Regions from separate parts of the Amycolatopsis sp. NPDC101161 genome, predicted to be linked through region 1. Evidence: riboswitches for the same ligand, from Rfam matches in the RefSeq annotation. Region 1 holds a riboswitch; each other region holds the start of a gene.
What was found. A riboswitch is a leader RNA that binds a small molecule or an ion and turns the genes downstream of it on or off. The one in region 1 is predicted to bind thiamine pyrophosphate.
Positions count from the first base shown of each region.

Region 2: it holds a riboswitch for thiamine pyrophosphate, as region 1 does, so the genes downstream of both, thiO (glycine oxidase ThiO) here and ACIRSS_RS14475 (thiamine ABC transporter substrate binding subunit) in region 1, are expected to answer to the same signal.
Region 3: it holds a riboswitch for thiamine pyrophosphate, as region 1 does, so the genes downstream of both, thiC (phosphomethylpyrimidine synthase ThiC) here and ACIRSS_RS14475 (thiamine ABC transporter substrate binding subunit) in region 1, are expected to answer to the same signal.

Region 1 covers NZ_JBIWPI010000002.1:709,391-716,509, reverse strand. The annotation lists gene ACIRSS_RS14515 (DUF1737 domain-containing protein) at 1-120, shown strand, start outside; gene ACIRSS_RS14510 (DNA-3-methyladenine glycosylase 2 family protein) at 144-1,538, opposite strand; gene ychF (redox-regulated ATPase YchF) at 1,641-2,723, shown strand; gene ACIRSS_RS14500 (hypothetical protein) at 2,742-3,146, opposite strand; gene ACIRSS_RS14495 (ArsR family transcriptional regulator) at 3,341-3,928, shown strand; gene ACIRSS_RS14490 (hypothetical protein) at 3,928-4,395, shown strand; gene ACIRSS_RS14485 (hypothetical protein) at 4,609-4,737, opposite strand; gene ACIRSS_RS14480 (4a-hydroxytetrahydrobiopterin dehydratase) at 4,812-5,096, opposite strand; TPP riboswitch at 5,129-5,236, shown strand; gene ACIRSS_RS14475 (thiamine ABC transporter substrate binding subunit) at 5,259-6,308, shown strand; gene ACIRSS_RS14470 (ABC transporter permease) at 6,287-7,119, shown strand, end outside.
Region 2 covers NZ_JBIWPI010000002.1:1,302,678-1,309,796, reverse strand. The annotation lists gene ACIRSS_RS17440 (hypothetical protein) at 1-1,325, opposite strand, end outside; gene ACIRSS_RS17435 (OmpA family protein) at 1,216-2,412, opposite strand; gene thiE (thiamine phosphate synthase) at 2,600-3,259, opposite strand; TPP riboswitch at 3,291-3,396, shown strand; gene thiO (glycine oxidase ThiO) at 3,390-4,463, shown strand; gene thiS (sulfur carrier protein ThiS) at 4,463-4,663, shown strand; gene ACIRSS_RS17415 (thiazole synthase) at 4,665-5,423, shown strand; gene ACIRSS_RS17410 (MarR family transcriptional regulator) at 5,521-5,949, shown strand; gene ACIRSS_RS17405 (winged helix-turn-helix transcriptional regulator) at 5,951-6,310, opposite strand; gene ACIRSS_RS17400 (SDR family oxidoreductase) at 6,403-7,119, shown strand, end outside.
Region 3 covers NZ_JBIWPI010000002.1:1,292,608-1,299,726, reverse strand. The annotation lists gene thiD (bifunctional hydroxymethylpyrimidine kinase/phosphomethylpyrimidine kinase) at 1-754, opposite strand, end outside; gene thiC (phosphomethylpyrimidine synthase ThiC) at 751-2,385, opposite strand; TPP riboswitch at 2,379-2,500, opposite strand; gene ACIRSS_RS17370 (S1C family serine protease) at 2,539-3,450, opposite strand; gene ACIRSS_RS17365 (glycoside hydrolase family 15 protein) at 3,653-5,818, shown strand; gene ACIRSS_RS17360 (peptide deformylase) at 5,878-6,456, opposite strand; gene ACIRSS_RS17355 (DUF3263 domain-containing protein) at 6,612-6,920, shown strand; gene ACIRSS_RS17350 (LytR C-terminal domain-containing protein) at 6,917-7,119, shown strand, end outside.

The DNA.
Region 1 (7,119 bases):
CACCGGGTCAGCGAGGCACTGGAGCTGGGCTACCGGCTCCACGGCTCCCCGGCGGCGACGTTCGACGGCAACCAGGTGATCGTGGCCCAGGCGCTGCTCTGGCAAGGCGCGCAAGGCTGACACCGGCCGGGGCGATCGCGAGCTCAGCCGAGCCCCGCCGTCGCCGCGTGGCGCAAGTACATGCCCGCGTACGAGCACCACGGCGTCCACGCCCGGGCCCGCTCGGCCAGCGAGCCCGGCGCGATGCCCAGCGCCGCGGCCCCGTGCCGGACCACCGCGTCCTCCGACAGCAGGACATCCGGGGCGCCGAGCACACGCATCAGCACGTAGTCCGCCGTCGACGCGTCGATGCCCGGGCACTCCACCAGCTCCGCGCGCAGCTCGGCCGCGTCCCGGCCGACGTGCACGTCGAGCCGTCCTTCGGCCAGCGCCACCGCCACCGGGTGGCCCGTCTCGGCGACCTGCGCCGCGGTCGGGAACAGCCGCGTCACGCCCCACTCGCCCGGAACCTCGTCGCCGGGCGGCAGCGGAACGTCGGGCAACGCCCGGAGCAGCAGCTCCTCGCCGTCGACCGTGCCCGGGACCCGGATTCCCGGCACGTCCAGCACCACCGGAGCCAGCGCCGGGTCGGCAACCAGGACCCGGGTGACCGCCGCCGGGTCGGCGTCGAGGTCGAGCAGCCGGCGCACGCGGCTGACCGCGCTGCCGAGGTCGCGCAGGTCCGTCAGCAGCAGCTCACAGCGCACGTGGTCCGGCTCGGGCGTCAGCCGGACGGCGCCGGTGCCGTGCGCGAGCCGCAGCGTCCGCGCGTAAGACGTCGAAGTCACCTCTTCGACGCCCGGCAGCGCGTGAGCGGCGAAGAAGCGAAGCAACCCGGCAGCGTCGAAGGACGGCCTGAACGGCAACCGGAGGCTGAGCCGGGTTCCGCTCACGTCGTGCCGACGCCGTGACGCGGCGAAGGCGCGAAGCTGCGACGGCGTCGTCGCGAACACCTCGCGGATCGTCTCGTTGAACTGCCGCACGCTGGAGAAGCCCGCCGCGAACGCGACGTCCGTCAGCGGCAACCCCGACACCTCGATCAGCAGCCGGGCCGAGTGCGCGCGGTGCGCCCGGGCCAGCGCGAGCGGGCCCGCGCCCAGCTCGGCGGTCAGCACCCGGCCGAGCTGGCGTTCCGAGTAGCCGAGCCGCCGCGCCAGACCCGGGACGCCTTCGCGCTCCACCGTTCCGTCGGAGATCAGGCGCATCGCCCGCGCGGCGAGGTCGGCGCGCACGTTCCAGTCCGGCGAGCCGGGCACCGCGTCGGGCAGGCAACGGCGGCAGGCGCGGAAGCCGTTGGCCTGCGCGGCCGCCGACGTCGGGAAGAAGCGGACGTTGCGCTCCTTCGGCGTCGACGCCGGGCAGGACGGCCGGCAGTAGATCCCGGTGGTGCGGACCGCCATGATGAACTGGCCGTCGAAGCGCGAGTCGCGGGCGGTGACCACGCGGTAGCAGCGCTCGGTGTCGCGCCAGAGCGCCGGTGCCTCCGTTGAGGTGACCATGGATCCGAGCATGCCAGCAGGTCAGGGCCGTCGCTGGCGGAAATCCGACGCCGCGTTGGGCGCGTGGGCCCCGGCCGGGCGGCCCACGTAGACTGCGGGATCGTGAGTCTCACCCTCGGTATCGTCGGCCTGCCCAACGTCGGCAAGTCCACCCTGTTCAACGCGCTGACCCGCAACGACGTGCTCGCCGCGAACTACCCGTTCGCGACGATCGAGCCGAACGTCGGCGTCGTGCCGCTGCCGGACCCGCGGCTGGACAAGCTGGCCGAGCTGTACAAGTCGGAGAAGACCGTCCCCGCTGTGGTGTCCTTTGTGGACATCGCGGGCATCGTGAAGGGCGCGTCCGAGGGTGCCGGGCTGGGCAACAAGTTCCTCGCGAACATCCGTGAGGCCAACGCGATCTGCCAGGTCATCCGCGTGTTCGACGACCCCGACGTGGTGCACGTCGACGGCCGGATCGACCCGTCGAGCGACATCGAGACGATCAACACCGAGCTGATCCTCGCCGACCTGCAGACCCTGGACAAGGCGCTGCCGCGGCTGGAGAAGGAAGCGCGGACGAAGAAGGAGAACAAGCCCGCGCTCGACAACGCGCAGAAGGCGAAGGAAATCCTCGACGCCGGGCGCACGCTCTTCCAGGCGCAGAAGGAAGTCGACTTCGACGCGCTGCGCGAGCTGAGCCTGCTGACGACGAAGCCGTTCCTGTACGTCTTCAACGCGGACGAGTCCGTGCTCACCGACGACGCCCGCCGCGAGGAGTTGACGAAGCTGGTCGCGCCGGCGGACGCGGTGTTCCTCGACGCGAAGGTCGAGGCGGAGCTGCTGGAGCTGGACGACGAGGAGTCGGTGCGCGAGCTGCTGGAGTCGGTAGGCCAGCCGGAGCCGGGCCTCTACTCCCTGGCCCGCGCGGGCTTCCACACGCTGGGGCTGCAGACGTACCTGACGGCGGGCCCGAAGGAGTCCCGAGCCTGGACGATCCCCCAGGGCGCGACGGCCCCCCAGGCGGCGGGCGTGATCCACACGGACTTCGAGCGCGGCTTCATCAAGGCGGAGATCGTCTCGTACGACGACCTGATGGAGGCGGGCTCGATGGCCGCGGCCCGCGCGGCGGGGAAGGTCCGCATGGAGGGCAAGGACTACATCATGGCCGACGGCGACGTGGTGGAGTTCCGCTTCAACGTCTGAGCGGAGTCCGTCTCGGACTCACCAGGTGCTGACGAGCGACCTGGTCGCGGCGTCGGCATCCTGGCCCGAAAGCCGCGCGGCCATGGCGGCCTTCAGCACGGCTGCCACTTGCCCGAAGATCATTTCGGACGAATTGACCAGGTCGAAGCCCGCACGGTCGATCGTGAGCGTGCCCGCTGGGAGACCAGGCCTTTCGTCGAGCGCACTGGCCACGGCTCGGGCGAACTCGCCGGGCAGCCCGACTGTGAACGGTTCCTTCCACAACTCGCTCGGGCAGGTCGGCTCGTCGTCGGCGTCGAACAGTCCGAAGGTCGCCACGGCAACGGTGAACTGCGTCTGACCGCCCCGGCCGGGCACGAACTGTCCGCCGACAAGAGCGCGTGGAGCGAGACCACCGAACCGTCGCAGGACTTCGACGTGCATCCGGACGGGGTCGCCACGGCGCCGGTGCTCGCGCGGGACGACCTCAGCCACTCTGCGGCCCGGTACGCCGCAGGTTGATCGCCCTCGCCGATCGCGACAAGGCCGTGCCGTTCCACGTCAACGATCGTCATCGCGGTCCCAACCCCCTAACTACTGGTTGTTACTTTCATTGGACGCAGGATATGCTGCGTCCAATGAAACCGTCGCCGAGCTTGCTCCCCCTGCTGCGATCGCGCATGCAGGGTGAGCTGCTCGCGCTGGTCCTGCTGCACCCCGAGCGCGAGTACAGCATCACCGAGCTCGCCGAGGCCTGCGGCGTCACGCCCACGGCCGTGCTGCGCGAGGTCGAGCGGCTCGTCGGCGGCGGCATCCTCGAAGACCGGCGGGTGGGCCGGAGCCGGCTCGTCAAGGCCCGCACGGACACCCCGCTCTACCGTCCGCTGAGTGACGTCATCGCGGTCACGTTCGGGCCGATGTCACTGCTCACCGAGGCCCTGTCCGGCCTGGCGGGCGTCGATGAGGCCTACATCTACGGGTCCTGGGCCGCGCGCTACAGCGGCGAACCGGGGCCGCCCCCCGGCGATGTCGACGTCCTCGTCGTCGGTTCGCCCGATCCGGACGCGCTCTTCGACCTGGCCGAGAGCGTGTCGCGACGGCTGGGCCGCGAGGTCAACGTCCATCGGATCTCGCCCGAAGCATGGGCGGCGGACACGGCGGATCCGTTCCTCACCAGCGTTCGTGAACGTCCGCTGGCCCGGCTGAACCTCGACCAGGAGGCTTGATGCCCCAGTGGAACCAAGGGCGCGAACGGATCGACGCCTTCATCGCGCGCGGCGCCATCGAGCACGTTCCGGCGTCGCGGGAGGCTGCCGAAGCCGAGCTGGTCAGAGCCCGCACCCACCTCGCTTCGGCGCGGCAGCTGCAGGAAACGGACCCGGAAGGCGCGTACACGCTGGCTTACGACAGCGCACGCCGCGCGTTGGCGGCCGTCTTGCAGAACGAGGGTCTGCGCGTGACGAGCCGGGGTGGCCACGTGACCGTCTACGAGGCGGTCCTCGCCCAGCTGGATCCGCCGCTGGGGCCGGTTCTGCGGCCCTTCAACCGGATGCGGGCCCGTCGCAACGAAATCGCCTACCGGTCTTCGGAGGCTCCGTCGATGACCGCCGAGGACGTGGCGGCCGACGTGCCGAAGGTGCTGGCGATCATCGAAGTGGCCGAAAAGGCCATCCCGAACATGCCGCGCTACTGAGCGGCGCGGAAGCCGGCCCCACCCGAAAGCCGGGCCGGCGACCGGATCAGCCGAGCAGGCCCATCAGGGCGATCACGATCAGCACCACCGCGGGGGCGAGAGCGTTGATCCAGGCGCGCTGGGCGGGGGTGAGGGCGGCGGTGCTGTTCATGCTGTTTCCTAGGGCCGAAACCGATGCTTCCGCCCTGCTCAGCGCGCTGATCATGTCCTTTGTTAGCGGCTGTGATCGAACTCACCGGCATCCGGGTGACGGCGGCCCCGGGCGGTGAACCAAAGCACCCCGCCGGCCGCTGCCACCATCGTCGCGAATGCCGCCGTACCGACCACGATCGCCTGAGTCATTCCGTCCCTCCATAGCAAAGCTGTTTACCGAGAGACGTCGAAACTACGAAAAAGTGCACCCAGAGTAATCGAGATCACATCGAGTCGAGCACCGAGTCGATCTGCGCCGCCAGTGAGAAGTCCTTCTCCGTCAGGCCGCCCGCCGAATGCGTGCTCAGCCGGAACGTCAGCGTGCGCCAGCGGATGTCGATGTCCGGGTGGTGGTCGGCCGCTTCGGCCAGCACCGCGACGCGGTCCACCACCTCGATCGCCTGCGGGAAGCTCGCCAGCTCCGCCTCGCGCGAAATCACCGCGCCGGACCGCGTCCAGCCGGCGCCCAGCCGTTCGTCGGCCTCGGCGTCGCTCAAGATTTCCGTCATGTCTCCATGGTCGTACGTCCTGGACTACGCTGCACGGTTGCCACGGGAGTCCGGTCAGCCGGGCTGAGAGGCGGGGTTACCCGCGACCGTTCGCACCTGACCGGATCATGCCGGCGAAGGGAGGGCTTTCCCCTCCTCGTCCGGAGAAGTGCAGGAGGGTAGATGAAACGCAGGGCTGGTCGCGCCGCGACGGCCGTCGCCGCCGTCAGCGTCGTCGCCGCGGGGTGCTCGCTGTCGGACGGTGACGGTGGCACGCAGCAGACGCCCACCGTCACCCTCGTGACGCACGACTCCTTCCTCGCGCCGCAGGAGGTGCTCGACGCCTTCCAGAAGCAGTCGGGCATCAAGGTCTCCGTGCTCAAGCAGGGCGACGCCGGTTCGCTGACCAACAAGCTCGTGCTGACCAAGGCCAACCCGATCGGCGACGTCGCGTACGGCGTCGACTCGACCTTCGCCTCGCGCGCGTTGCAGGAGGGCGTCTTCGAGCCCTACACCAGCCCGGAAGCCGACCGCGGACCGCAGCGCTACGCCGTCGACCCCGAGCACCGGCTGTCCGCGGTCGACGTCGGCGACGTCTGCGTCAACGTCGACACGAACTACTTCACGAGCAAGGGGATCCCGGCGCCGGAGTCCTACGACGACCTCGCCGACCCGAAGTACAAGGACCTGCTGGTCGCCGAGGACCCCGCGACCGCGTCGCCCGGCCTGGCGTTCCTCCTCGGCACCATCGCGAAGTACGGCGAGGCCGGCTGGAAGGACTACTGGACGAAGCTGAAGGCCAACGGCGTCAAGGTCGTCAGCGGCTGGGAAGAGGCCTACACCAAGGACTTCTCCGGTTCGTCCGGCAAGGGACCGCGCCCGATCGTCGTCTCGTACGCGTCTTCGCCCGCCGCGGAGGTGGGCGACGACGGCAAGCCGCGCACCAAGGCGCTGCTCGACACCTGCTACCGGCAGGTCGAATACGCCGGCGTGCTGGCGAACGGCAAGCAGACGGAGAGCGCGCGCAAGGTCGTCGACTTCCTGCTGTCGCAGCAGTTCCAGGCGACCGTCGCGGCGAACATGTACGTCTACCCGGCGCGCCAGGGAGTCGACCTGCCCGCGGGCTGGGCGCAGGTCGCGCCGCTGCCGCAGAAGCCGCAGACGCTGCCGGCGGACCAGGTGCAGGCCGGACGCGAGAAGTGGATCGGCGAATGGCGCACGCTCGTGCAGTGACGGCCCCGCCGCGGACTGCCCGCGGCCTGGGCTTGGCGCTGCTCGGATTGGCGCCGATCGGGTTCCTGGTGGTGTTCTTCGCCTGGCCGGTGCTGGCGATCGTCGGCCGCGGGTTCGCCGCGGGCGGCCTCGACGTCGTGCTCGGCGACGCGCGGACGTGGCAGCTGGCCGCGTTCACCGTCGCGAGCGCGGCCGCGTCGACGGTCGTCGCGGTGGTGGCCGGGTTGCCGGTGGCGTTCCTGCTCGCGCGGGTGCGGCTGCCCGGCGCCGGCCTCGCGCGGACGCTCGTCCTCGTGCCGTTCGTGCTGCCGACCGTCGTCGTCGGCCTGGCGTTCCGGGCTCTCTGGCCGGACGGCGGCGTGCTGCCGATCGTCCTGGCCAACGCGTTCTTCAACGTCGTCGTCGTCGCGCGGACCGTCGCGGGGCTGTGGGCGCGGCTCGACTCGCGGACGACCGATGCCGCCCGCGCGCTGGGCGCGTCGCCGTGGCGGGCGTTCCGCTCGGTGACGCTGCCCGCACTGGCACCGGCGATCGCGTCCGCCGCGGCCGTCGTGTTCCTGTTCTGCGCCACCAGCTTCGGCGTCGTCCTGATCCTCGGCGGCGCGCGCTACCGGACGCTGGAAACCGAGATCTACCTGCGAACGGTCGACCTGCTGGACCTTTCGGGCGCGGCCGCTCTGTCACTGATCCAGTTCGCCGCCGTCGTCGCCGCGCTCGTTCTCGGCGGCCTGGCGCGACGGCGCAAGGACGGCGCCCGGATCGGTTCCGGCGGGACGCGCCGGCCGCGGGGCGGCGAATGGTGGGTCGTCGG
Region 2 (7,119 bases), 590 kb from region 1:
CCGAACCAAGTCCAAGCCAACTCGACCGCGCGTCGGTAGTCCGCCAAGGTCTGCTGACGGATCGTCTCGGCGTGGTTGGCCAGCACCTCCGCGGCCGCCAGCGCGTTGTGGGCGGCCTCCCGCTCGCTCGACACCCGGCCGCGGGCGCGTTTGATCCGCGCGTTGAGCCCGTCGATCGCCTCCGCTTCGATGCGCAAGCGGTCTCCCAGGAGATTGCCGCGGCAGTACAGGCGCGCCATTTGGACCACGACGCAACCGAGGACCAAGCCGATCACGATGCCGAAGAGGGTCGCCTCGTAGATGGGCAGGTCGGCTTGCCGCCCGAGCCACGCGACCCGGACGCCACCCACCAGCGCGACAGCGGCCGCTACTGCGACGAGAGCGTGGTAGGCGTGCGAGTACTGCCGATCCGCCTCGGCGATGTCGTCGGTGCTGGGGGCGGCTTCGTCACCGATGAGCCGCCTGCTCGTGAGCGGCCGGTTGTGGTCGCCGGCGGCCCCGCGGCGGTCCACGCTGAGCCGTTCGGCATTGACGAACGTGCGAGCCGCCCATTCGATGGCCAGCACTTGGAGGCTCACCATGCCAACGCCGATCGCCCAGCGGAACGTGTTGTCGGCGCTACCCTCGAACGACAGGTTCAGCAGAGGCTTCCAGAGCAGTAGCGCGTCCATCACGCCCAGCAGCGTCGCCGCGATCAGCCGCCAGCTCTTCTCCCAACCGCGCTGCGTGTGCCGGGCGTCGCCTTCGGAGCTGCGCTGGCGAGCCAGCGCCTCGTCGCGCTGGTGGATCGCCTGGAGCCGCGAGCCGTCGAGCTTCTCGCCGTCCGGCCCGGTCACCTGCTCGTGCATGATCCCGCCGGCGTACTCGATGGTGTCGACGGCTTCGGCGATGTGCTTCGCGGCTTCGACCTCCTGCGCCGCGGCGCGGTCGTCGGTAGGAGCCGAGTACTCGAGCGCCACCGCCTGGCATGCGGCCGCGGTGTTGTGGACGGCGTTCGCGGCCGCGATTTCCAGCGGGTGGTCGTGGTCCGGCTTGCCGGTCTCAGGGTCGATCGCGTTGAGGTAGGTCTCGACCGCCGCCGACCAGACTCCTTCGTCGGCGATTCCCAGCGCCATGCGCGCCTGGCGTGGCAGGTCTTCTTTGCGGAACCCCCCTTTCGGGAGGCCCGGGTAGGGGTCCAGGGGGAGCTCGGGTGTCTCGGTCACGGTTCTCCGTTCAAGGGCGAGCGATGAGCTTGATGACGACGACGCGTTGCGCGGCCGACGTGGCGTCCTGGCCGGGCGTCGCCAGCTGGTCGAAACCGACGCCGGCGGCGTCGATGTCACCGGGTGGGATGCCTTGTTCGCGAAGCAAAGCGGCGATCGCTTCCGCCCGGTCGGCTGATGTTTTCCGGGCGCCGGCGGCATCGCCGTATTTCGCGCAGTAGCCGGTGACGCTGATTCGGCTGTGCCCGTTGTTCGCGCGGTATTGCTGCGTGACCTGGACGGCGGCGGCGGTTGCGGCCGGCCGGTCGATCAATTCCGCACTGTCGGGTGCGAATGCGGCATTGTCGATTCGGGGTTGCAGCGAAGGTGACGGCGGTGGCGAAGAGAAAGGAGTGATCGGGGGCACTCGCGCACTGTTCGGCCACGCGTCGGAAGTACTGTTGTCGTGTACCGGGTCCGCGACGGTCGCGCCAAGGCGCGACCCGAGGCTTTGAATGAACTTGGCTCGCCAGGATTCCGATCTCGGGTCGAGCGGAAGTTGGTCTTCTCCCACTGGCGTGAGCAGGACGACGTGCAGGTCGACGTTGCTGAGGTTGAGGTCTCTCAACGGTGTCTTCATCAGTTCGTCCACCGCCTGGGCGGGCTCGGCGCCTGCGCTGAGCTTGGAGATCGTAAGCGGCTCGGTAGACCCGGTCAGCACGGTCGTGGTCAGCCAGACCTCGGCGTTCCCGGCGCGTTCAGCTTCATCCGCCGCGGCTTGCAGTGCGGCGTACAAGGAGAAACCGGTCTTGCTCACGGGGACCTTTTCGAGCTTGCCGGCCACGTCCTTGAGAACGTGATCCACATTGGACGCCTGCTGTCGGGTGTCGGCGACCTTGCCGTTCCCGCGGTCGAGATCGAGGCCCACGGCGTCCGCTACGGAAATCGCCCGCTCACCGACGGCGTACGCGCTGAGACGTCCGCCGCCCTCGGCCCCGATCGTCCGGATGCGATCGCGGACTGCCCGGGGAATGGCGCCGGGAGCATGGTCGGTCTTTTCTGCGAGCCACACGATGTTCGTGCTTTTGGTCGGTGTCTGGCACTGGACGAGCACGATGAGAAGGGCGACAAAGGCCGCTACCGCACCCGCGAAGAAAAGCATGATCCGGGCGCTCTTGGTGAGCGACCGTCTCTGCCGGAGCACATTTTCTTCTTCGTCTGCGTACATCGTCGCGAATCCTCCATGCGGAACCCGGGGCTGAGGTCTCGGGGTTCGCACGAGGGTCGCTGTTCGGCCGAACGCTGTTACTCCGTGCAGTATGCAGTTGGCCCGTTCGGGTAGGTTAGGTGTGGTTCAGGTGGCGATCTCATCTCGAGCGGTAACAATTCGTCAGTCGACGCGACCGTCGCCCGGATCAGGGGAGGCGGGCGCGCAACTCCCGCGCTGCGGCTTCCGGGTCCTCGGCCTCCGTGATCGCCCGGACCACCACGATCCGAGAGGCTCCGGCCTCCAGCACCGAGGGGAGCCGGTCGCCGTCGATGCCGCCGATCGCGAACCACGGGCGGTCCGGGGTCCAGGCCGCCACCGAGCGCACCAGGTCCAGGCCCGGCGCGGACCGGCCCGGCTTCGTCGGCGTCGGCCAGCACGGGCCCGTGCAGAAGTAGTCCACGCCCGGCTCCGCGGCCGCCGCGAGGGCCTGGTCCAGCGAGTGCGTCGACCGGCCGATCACCACCTCGTCGCCGAGGATCCGGCGGGCCAGCGGCACCGGGATGTCGTCCTGACCCAGGTGCAGCACGTCCGCGCCGACCGCCAGCGCCACGTCGGCCCGGTCGTTCACCGACAGCAACGCTCCGTGCCGCGCGCACGCCTCGGCCAGCACCTCCAGCGCCGCGATCTCGCCGGCGGCTTCCAACGCGCCGGTCTTGTCGCGCAGCTGGATGATGTCGACGCCGCCGGCCAGCGCCGCGTCGGCGAAGGACGCCAGGTCGCCGCGGGATGTGCGGGCGTCCGTGCAGAGGTACAGGCGCGCCGCGTCGAGGCGGGCGCGGATCTTGTCACCGGAAAGGGCGGGCATAGCGGCGACCGTACCTCGCCAGCTAGGGTGGACTGGTCCGCACGGGAGCCCGAGGGACGGGCTGAGAGGGAGCTGCCGCTCCGACCGTGGAACCTGATCCGGGTCATGCCGGCGCAGGGAGCGTGATTCCATGACGAACCTGGCAGTGGTGGGCGGCGGCGTGATCGGCCTGTCCACGGCGTGGCGCGCGGCCGCGAACGGCCACGAGGTCACCCTCTACGACCCCGCGCCCGTCCGCGGCGGTGCGTCCTGGCTGGCTGGCGGCATGCTCGCCCCGGTCACCGAGGCCTGGCCGGGCGAGGAAGACGTCCTGCGCCTCGGCGAAGAATCGCTGAAGCGCTGGCCCGGCTTCGCGAGCGACCTCGCTCAGGAGGGTCTCGACCCCGGCCTGGCCGAACACGGCACGCTCGTCGTCGCCTTCGACAGCGCCGACGCCGGCTACCTGGACATCCTGGCCGGCCACCTGCACCGGATCGGCCGCGCGGCCGACCGGCTCACCGGCCGGGAGACCAAGCGCCTCGAACCGGGGGTCGGCTCTGTCCGAAGTGGACTCCACATGCCCGGCGACCTGGCCGTGGACAACCGGAAACTCCTCCAAGCCCTGTACGCCGCCTGCCAGAAGCGAGAAGTCCGGTTCGTCCGCGAACGCGTGGAACGGATCCCGGACGCCGAAGCCGTCGTGCTCGCCGCCGGCGCCTGGACCGGGCGGCTGCACCCGCAGCTGGCCGACGCCGTCCGCCCGCTCAAGGGCGAAATCCTCCGGCTCCGGCCCCGCCGCGGCTGCCTGCCGCCGCCCACGCACACGGTCCGCGCGGTCGTCGAAGGGAAGCCGATCTACCTCGTCCCGCGCGGCGACCAGGAGCTCGTCCTCGGCGCGACGCAGTACGAAGCGGGCTTCGACCAGGCCGTCACCGCGCGCGGCGTGCGCGAGCTGATCGAAGGCGCCGAACGCGTCTTCCCCGCGATCACCGAGTACGAGCTGGCCGAGACCGCCGCGGGCCTGCGGGCCGGCAGCCGGGACGTGCTGCCGTACGTCGGCGTCCTGGACGACGGCGTCTTCGCCGCCACCGGGCACCACCGCAACGGCCTGCTGATGGCCCCCGTGACCGCGGACGCCGCGGTCGCCTGGCTCGGGGGTGAGAAGCCGCCCGAAGGCGTCGAAGCGGCTTCACCCGCCCGCCTGCACCAGAAGGAGCACGTGTGATGGAGATCAAGCTCAACGGGAAGTGGACGGAGTTCCCGGACGGCGCCACCGTCGCCGACGTCCTCGACGCGGCCGGCGGGCAGCGGCCCGGCATCGCCGTCGCGGTCGACGGCGTCGTCGTCCGCCGGGGCGACTGGGCGGCCACCACCGTGCCCAAGGGCGCGGGCGTCGACGTGCTCACCGCGGTCCAGGGAGGCTGAAGTGGACGAAGAACCGCTGGTCATCGGCACCGCCAAGCTGACGTCCCGGCTGATCATCGGCACCGGCGGCGCGGCCAACCTCGCCGTGCTGGAACGGGCGCTGGTGGCGTCCGGCACCGAGCTGACCACCGTCGCCATGCGCCGCGCCGACGCCGAGGGCGGCTCCGGCGTCCTCGAGCTCCTGAGAAGGCTCGGCATCGAGCTGCTGCCGAACACGGCGGGCTGCCGCACGGCCGCCGAAGCCGTGCTCACCGCGCAGCTCGCGCGGGAGGCGCTCGGTACCGATTTGATCAAGCTCGAGGTGCACGCCGACGACCGGACGCTGCTGCCGGACCCGTTCGAGACCCTCGACGCCGCCGAACGGCTGGCCGCCGACGGGTTCACCGTGTTCGCCTACACGAACGACGACCCGGTGCTCGCGCTGCGCCTGGAGGAGGCCGGCTGCGCCGCGGTGATGCCGCTGGGCGCGCCGATCGGCACCGGCCTCGGCATCCGGAATCCGCACAACATCGAGCTGATCGTTTCGCGCGCGGGCGTGCCGGTGATCCTGGACGCCGGAATCGGTACCGCGTCGGACGCGACGCTGGCGATGGAGCTCGGCTGCGACGCCGTCCTGCTGTCGACGGCCGTCACCCGGGCGGCGGACCCGGAGCGGATGGCCGCCGCCATGCGCTCGGCCGTCGTCGCCGGTCACCTGGCCAGGAGCGCGGGGCGCGTGCCGCAGCGGTTCTGGGCGCAGGCGTCGAGTCCACCCAAGTGAACCGGGGTGGCTTCACGTCGAGTGTGCACCTGCAGCCCGTAAGGTGGACGGCACTTTCCGGCGCACCCGCGGCGGGGCAGGGCAGAAGGAGCCAGCCGTGACGAGCACATCGGTCCAGGACGTCTCGGGCAGGTTGTACCTGGCCGTCGGCAGGCTGTCCCGGTCGCTGCGGCAGGCCGGCGTCCCCGGCCCCGGCCACGGCGCCATCTCGGCCCTCGCGACGCTGGTGATCTCCGGGCAGCTGCGCTTGGGCGACCTCGCCGCGAAGGAGGGCGTCGCCGCGGCGACGATGTCGCGGATCATCGCGTCCCTGGTCGAGGCGGGGTACGTCAGCCGCGAGTCCGACCCGGTCGACCGCCGGGCGTGGCTGGCGAAGGCGACCGAAGAGGGCGAGCGGCTGGTGTCCGGCGTCCGGTCGACGCGCGTGCAGGAGCTGAACCGCCGTCTCGACCGCTTGACGCCCGAGCACCGCGAAGCCCTCACGGCGGCGCTCCCGGCGCTCGAGGCCCTGATCGCGGACGACTGAGCTAGTCCGCGAGCCGCCGGGTGATCCGGTCGAACAGGTCCATCAGCGGTTCGCCGACGTCCCGGCCGAACTCGGTCAGCCCGTAGGTGACCTGCGGCGGTGTCGTCGGCTCGACCCGGCGCCAGACCAGGCCGTCCGCCACCAGCGCGCGCAGGGACTGCGCGAGCATCTTCTCGCTGATGCCCTGGATGCTCTCCCGCAGCTCGAAGAACCTGAGGTCGTTGCGCTGCAAGGAGATCAGCACCCAGACGCCCCACCGGCTGGTGACGTGGCCGACGACGTCCCGCGCGACGCAGTCGGTGTGAAACACCTCATACCGGCCCTCGGTGCCGGCCGGGGTGAGCTGCGAGCCTCCGGTCATGTCCGGAGCTTACCCAGAGGTATGTACTTACCAAGAGTTAGCCCGGCTCCCTACCGTCCCGATCACCAAGGAACCGGACGAAGGAGCTGTTCATGATCGTGGTGACCGGGGCGACCGGGAACGTGGGCCGGCCGCTGACGCGGGCGCTGGCCGAGGCCGGACAGCAGGTGACGGCGGTGTCGCGGCACGCGGCGGCGGTGCCGGAGGGCGTCCGGCACGTGGTGGCGGACTTGGCGGAGCCCGCCGGGCTCGAGCCCGTGCTGGCCGGTGCGAAGGCGCTGTTCCTGCTGCTGTCCGGCGACCTGCACGCCGTCGGGGCCGACCCGGCCGACCTCATCGCCCGCGCCGCGGCCGCCGGGGTCCGCAGGGTGGTGCTGCTGTCGACCTTGGGCGTGGTGACCAGGCCCTTCGGCACGACGCGGATCGCGATGCGCGCACTGGAGGACGAGCTGCGCGGGTCCGGCCTGGACTGGGCGATCCTGCGGCCGGGCGGGTTCGCCTCCAACGCCTTGTGGTGGGCCGGGTCCGTCCGCACGCGGCGGGTCGTCGCCGCGCCCTTCGGGGACACCGGCGTGCCCGTCGTCGACCCCGCGGACATCGCCGAGGTCGCCGCGGCCTGCCTGCTGGACGACCGCCACACCGGCGGCACCTACGAGCTGACCGGACCGGCGGTGATCACCCCACGCGGGCAGGCGGCGGCCATCGAAGCCGCCCTCGGCACGCCCGTGCGGTTCCAGGAGCTCACCCGCGAAGAGGCCAAGGCCGGGATGACGCGGAGCATGCCGGGTGAGCTCGCCGACGACACCCTG
Region 3 (7,119 bases), 580 kb from region 1:
CCAGCGGGTAGGCCTCCGCCACGCACCTCTCGATGAACTTCTTCCCCGCGGCGACGGCGTCCGGCACCGAAGCGCCCTTGGCCAGCGATGCTGTGATGGCCGACGCCAAGGTGTCGCCGCCGCCGTGGGTGTTCTCCGTCTCGTACCGCGGCCCGCTGAGGGAGATGTACTCGCGGCCGTCCGAAAGCAGGTCCACGCAGTCCGTCGTCCCCTGCATGTGGCCGCCCTTGACGAGGACCCAGCGGGAGCCGAACTCCAGGAGCGCGTCGGCCGCCGCGCGCTGGGATGCCGTGTCGGACACCGAAATGCCCGTCAGCAGGCCGACCTCGTCCAGGTTCGGCGTGATCAGCGTCGCGCGGGGGAACAGCTCCGTGCGGATCGCCTCCAGGGCGTCCTCGCGCAGCAGCGAATGCCCGGTCATCGAGGCCGCCACCGGGTCGACCACCAGCGGGAAGTCGAAGCCGGTCTCGTCGAGGGTCTTCGCGACCGCGCGGATGATCTCGGCCGTCGCGAGCATGCCCGTCTTGGCCGCGTCGACGCCCATGTCCGACGCCACCGCCTTGATCTGCGCGGTGACGACGTCGGCCGGGATCTCCGTGAAACCCTGCACGCCCAAGGAGTTCTGCACGGTGACCGCCGTCAGCGCCACCAGCCCGTGGACGCCGTGGGCGAAGAACGTCCGCAGGTCCGCCTGGATGCCCGCACCACCGCCGGAGTCCGATCCGGCGATGGTGAGGGCGGTCGGCGGTGTCACGGTTGCACCACCGGCAGGTACACCTGGCCGCCGGACTCGGTGAACTCCGCGGACTTCGAAGCCATGCCGGCCTCGATGGCCTCCACAGTGGACAGTCCGTGCTCCTCGGCGTACTTGCGGACGTCCTGCGTGATCCGCATCGAGCAGAACTTCGGGCCGCACATCGAGCAGAAGTGCGCCGTCTTGGCCGGCTCGGCGGGCAGCGTCTCGTCGTGGAACGAGCGCGCGGTGTCCGGGTCGAGCGACAGGTTGAACTGGTCGTTCCAGCGGAACTCGAAACGCGCCTTCGACAGCTCGTCGTCCCACTCCTGCGCGTACTTGTGCCCCTTGGCCAGGTCCGCGGCGTGGGCGGCGATCTTGTACGTGATCACGCCCGTCTTGACGTCGTCGCGGTTCGGCAGGCCGAGGTGCTCCTTCGGCGTGACGTAGCACAGCATCGCCGTGCCGTACCAGCCGATCTGGGCCGCGCCGATGGCCGACGTGATGTGGTCGTACGCGGGCGCGATGTCCGTCGCGAGTGGACCGAGGGTGTAGAACGGCGCCTCGCCGCAGAGCTTCTCCTCGAGCTCGACGTTCTCCTTGATCTTGTGCATCGGCACGTGGCCGGGGCCCTCGATCATCACCTGGACGTCGTGCGAACGCGCGATGTGCGTCAGCTCACCGAGGGTTTCCAGCTCGGCGAACTGCGCGCGGTCGTTGGCGTCGGCGATCGAACCCGGACGCAGGCCGTCGCCGAGCGAGAACGTGACGTCGTACTGTCGCAGGATCTCGCAGAGCTCTTCGAAGTGCGTGTACAAAAAGGACTCTTGGTGGTGCGCGAGGCACCACGCGGCCATGATCGACCCGCCGCGGCTGACGATGCCGGTGACGCGCCGGGCGGTCAGCGGGATGTAGCGCAGCAGCACGCCGGCGTGCACGGTGACGTAGTCGACGCCCTGCTCGCACTGCTCGATGATGGTGTCGCGGTAGATCTCCCACGACAGCTTTTCCGGTTCGCCGTCGACCTTTTCCAGCGCCTGGTAGATCGGCACGGTGCCGACCGGGACCGGCGAGTTGCGGATGATCCACTCGCGCGTCTCGTGGATCCGCTTGCCGGTGGAGAGGTCCATGATCGTGTCGGCGCCCCAGCGGGTCGCCCAGACCATCTTGTCGACCTCTTCCTCGACCGACGACCAGACGGCCGAGTTGCCCATGTTGGCGTTGATCTTCACGAGGAAGTTCTTGCCGATGATCATCGGCTCGGACTCGGGGTGCTTGCGGTTGACCGGGATCACGGCGCGGCCGCGGGCCACCTCGTCCCGCACGAACTCCGCGGAAACCCGTTCGCGCGCGGCGATGTACTCCATTTCGCGGGTGATGACGCCCTGCTTGGCCCAGCCGAGCTGGGTGTTGTGCTCGCGGCCGTCGGCCCAGCCGGCGCGCAGCCGGTGCAGTCCACTGTGGACGTCGATCGAGGCTTCGGGATCCGTGTACGGCCCCGAAGTGTCGTAGACGTCGAAGTGCTCACCGTTCGACAGATCGATCCGGCGCGCGGGAACCCGCAGTCCGGATTCGGTCTGGTGGTAAACCTTGTGCGAGCCGGTGATCGGACCCGTGGTGACGGAGACGTGCTTGTTTTCCAAAGTCGTCAACGACTTTCACTCCCTACGCCGGCATTACCCGGTCAGGTTCATGCGGTCGGTGACGCCTGCGAAACGCAAGTCACCCTCTCAGCCCGCCATGGCGCGAGCTCCCGCGTTGGTGTTGTGCCACCGACCATGCCACGCCGGAGCGCGATACTCAAGTCACCCGACCAACTCGGCCGGAGTGGCGTACACGTCGACCATGGCGCCGTTGCGCAGCACGGTGATCGGCAGTGCGGTGCCGATCACCTCCGCGAACAGCTGGCGCTGGATGCCCTGGGCGTCCGAGACGCGGGTGCGGCCGACGGTCAGCACGAGGTCGCCCGCCTTGAGGCCCGCCCGGTCGGCGGGGCCGCCGGAGACGACTTCGTGCACCCGCAGCCCGGCGCTCTGCCCGGTGCGCTCGGCGATGTCGTCGGGCAGCGGCGCGGGCACGCCGACGACGCCGAGGTACGCGCGCCGCACCCGGCCTTCGACGACGAGCGTGTCGATGATCCGCCGGGTCGTCGCGTTGATCGGCACCGCGAGGCCGAGCCCGAACCCGGCGACCGCGGTGTTGATCCCGACGACGCGGCCGGCGGAGTCGGCGAGCGCGCCGCCGGAGTTGCCGGGGTTGAGGGCAGCGTCGGTCTGGATGACGTCCTCGATCACGCGCCCGGCGCGGCCGTGGCGCACCGGCAGTGCCCGGCCGAGCGCGCTGACGACGCCGGCGGTGACGGTGCCGGAGAACCCGAGCGGGCTCCCGATGGCGACGACGAGCTGCCCGACGACGAGCCGGTCGGCATCGCCGAGCTGCGCTGCCGACGGCGTCTCGCCGCGCGCCCGCAACACGGCGAGATCGGACAGGGGGTCGGCACCGACGACGTCGAAGGGCACTTCGCTGCCGTCGGCGAAGGTCGCGACGCCGCGGCGGTGGTCGGCGACGACGTGGGCGTTGGTGAGCAGGTGGCCGTCGTCGGCGAAGACGACGGCCGACCCGCTCCCGCGCGCGAGCTGAACCCCGGCGACGTGCGGGGTGACGGTCTTGGCGACCGTGCTGACCGCGCGTGAGTAGGCGTCCATCGCGTCTTCCATGAGGGCACCTCGATTACACCGTTGCAGGTACTTCAAGTGTGCGCCGGGAAATCGGGGAAGTCCGTTCGCTGTTCGTGAACCGCCGACCGGACCAGTGACGGTCAGTGGTTCACCGGATCGGACCATGCGCCGGTGAAGATTCGGCGGCAGACTCCCAAAGCGCTTCTGTAACGGTGCAGAAGCGATCTTCTGTGGGGTTGATATGCGCAAACTCATGTTCGGCGCCCTCGCCGGGCTGCTGGTCACCGGCCTGATCCCGGGGATCGCGGCGGCCCAGGGCGAGGCTCCCGGCGCCCCGGGCGCCCATCCCAGCTGGCTGCCCGCGAACAAGACCGGCTTCGGCACGGCGCACGACCGCTCGTCCAACGTCTGGTTCACCCTCCAGGGCGGCCAGATGTCCGAGGTCTACTACCCGGACCTGTCGACGCCGAGCGTCCGCTCGATGAACTTCGTCGTCACGGACGGCCGGAGCTTCGCCGTCGCCGACTACACCGCGAAGTCCCAGCAGGTCCGGCGGACCGACGACGACAGCCTGACCTACGAGCAGACCGTCACCGACGACCAGCACCGCTGGCGCCTGCGCAAGACGTACGTCACCGACCCGGCCGCCACGACCGTGCTGGTGGACGTCGACTTCCAGTCGCTCACCGGGCGGCCGTACCAGCTCTACGCGGTCGCCGACCCGGACCTGACCAACGACGGCTCGGACGACTCCGCCGCGCGGAAGGGCGACGCCGTCACCGCGCAGGACGCGGCCAACGCCGCCGCGCTCACCGCCAAGCCCGCCTTCACGAAGACGAGCGTCGGCTACGCGGGCACGTCCGACGGGAACACGCAGCTCACGAAGACCTTCAAGCTGACCTCCTACGACACCGCCGCCAAGGGCAACGTCGTGCTGACCGGGCAGACGAACGCCGACGGCCTCCGCAACCGGCACGTCACCCTCGCGCTCGGCATGGGCGCCAAGGCCGCCGACGCGCTCGGCAGCGCGCAGGCGTCGCAACGCCGCGGCGTCCGCGACATCACGCGCGCCTACGACCGCGGGTGGGAGCAGTACCTGCGGGGTGTCAGCAAGCCGCCGTCGTCGCTGAAGACCGACGCCGAGCGCGACCTCTACAAGGCGTCGATGCTGACGCTCGCCGCGAGCGAGGACAAGCACCACCCCGGCGCCTTCATCGCGTCGCCGAGCATGCCGTGGCGCTTCGGCAACAACGACCCGGAGTGGTCGCCGTCCGGCACCTACCACCTGGTCTGGCCGCGCGACCTCTACCAGATCGCGACCGGCCTGGCCGCCGGCGGCGACACGTCCGCCGCGAACCGCGCGGTGTCCTACATGTTCGGCACGCAGCAGCAGCCCGACGGGCACCTGCCGCAGAACAGCCGCGTCGACGGCGTGCCGTACTGGACGTCGGTCCAGCTCGACGAAACCGCTTTCCCGATCGTGCTGGCCCAGCAGCTCGGCCGCACCGACCTCTGGCCCGGCGTCAAGAAGGCCGCCGACTTCATCCTCGGCTACCGGGGCCCGAACGGGCAGGCTTCGCCGTACACCCAGCAGGAGCGCTGGGAAGAGCAGGACGGCTGGTCCCCGTCGACCATCGCGTCGGTGATCGCCGGGCTGGTCTGCGCGGCGGACCTCGCCTCGCACAGCGGTGCGGCCGCCGACGCCGCCCGGTACCTCGCCGCGGCCGACAAGATGAAGGCCGACCTGCCCAAGCAGACGATCACCACGAACGGGCCGCTGTCGAAGGACCCGTACTTCGTCCGCTTGACCAAGGACGCCAACGCGAACGCGGGGACGACGTACAACCTCGGCAACTCGAGCGTGACGATGGACCAGCGCGCGGTCACCGACGCCGGCTTCCTCGACCTCGTCCGGCTCGGCGTCTACCGCGCGGACGACCCGGTGATCCGCAACAGCGTGCGCGTCACCGACAAGGAGATCGCCTTCACGACGCCGACCGGCCAGTTCTGGCACCGGTACACGAAGGACGGCTACGGCGAGCAGGCCGACGGTTCGCCGTGGGACTACACGTTCCCGGCCGGAAGCCGCACGACGTTCGGCCGGCTGTGGCCGCTGCTGGCCGGCGAGCGCGGGGAGTACGAGCTGACGCTCGGCGACCCGGCCTCGGCCGCGCGGCGGCTGCGGGACCTCGGCCGGGTGAGCAGCTCGGCGGAGACCATGCCGGAGCAGGTGTGGGACGAGAACCCGCCGTCCGGCCAGACGGGCTTCCCGACCGGCACGCCGAACACGTCGGCGACCCCGCTGGCCTGGACGCACGCCCAGTACGTCCGGCTCGCCCGGGACGTCGAGGCGGGTTCGGTGCTGGAGACGCCGAAGGTGGTCCGCTGCCACTTCCTCGGCTGCTGACCCCTCGTGAGTGAGAAACAGTGTTCTAACGCTGTTTCTCACTCACGACCGGCGGGCGGTCAGATGACGGCGCCGTCGTCCTCGGGGGTCTTGGGCGGCAGCCACGAGTTGCCCGGGACGCCCCACTTGTTGTGCTTCAGCATCTTCTTCGCCGCGCGCGCGTGGCGGCCGACCAGGCGGTCGAGGTAGATGTACCCGTCCAGGTGGTCGGTCTCGTGCTGCAGGCAGCGCGCGAAGTAGCCGGTGCCCTCGACCTCGATCGGGTTGCCCTCGACGTCCGAGCCGGTCACCTTCGCCCACTTCGCGCGGCCCGTCGGGTACGACTCGCCGGGCGCCGAGAGGCAGCCCTCCCAGTCGTCGTCCGGGTCCGGCATGGTCTCCGGGATCTCCGACGTCTCCAGCTTCGGGTTGACCACGACGCCCTTGTGCCGCACGCCTTCGTCGTCCGGGCAGTCGTAGACGAACACCCGCAGGTCGAGGCCGATCTGGTTGGCCGCGAGGCCGACGCCCTCGGCGGCGTACATCGTCTCGAACATGTCCTCGACGAGCGTGCCGAGCTTGTCGTCGAACTCGGTGATCTCCCGGGTCGGCTGGTGCAGCACGGGTTCGCCGGCGATCACGATGGGGTGGATGGTCACGGCGAGCCAGTTTAGTCGGACCCTTCTGGTAGACCTGCATCAGACCGTGACGCGCCGGGGTCGATGCCCACGTCGGCGGCCGCTTCCGTGGTTGAATGGCGCCCGCGGAAGAGCTAGGTCTGATTCGCCATGACGCCCGATTGAGAGGGACTCGGATGGACGCCGCGGAGTCGATGGCTGAGCCGCAGCCGTCGCCGCCGAAGCCCGTACCCGGCCTGACCGAACGCGAGGTCGAGATCCTCGCCTTCGAGCGCCAGTGGTGGCGACACGCCGGGGCGAAGGAGAACGCCATCCGCGAACGCTTCGACTTGTCCGCGACGCGCTACTACCAGCTGCTCAACAAGCTGCTGGAGAAGCCGGAGGCGATCGAAGCGGACCCGATGCTGGTGAAGCGGCTGCGCAAGACCCGCGCCGCCCGCCAGCGCAAACGAGGCGCCCGGCGACTGGGGATCGAGCTGAAATGAGCGTGTTTTCGGGAATGTCCCGGCCGATGAAGGCCGCGGGCGTCGCCCTGGTCGGCGTGGCGATCATCGCCGCGGTCATCGGCGGGATCTCCGCGTTGAGCGGGGACAACGGGTCCAACGAGGCCGGGCCGAGCGGCACGGCGACGCAGCCGGGCACGTCCGGCGGGACGTCGGCACCGCCGGCGACGTCGTCGACGGC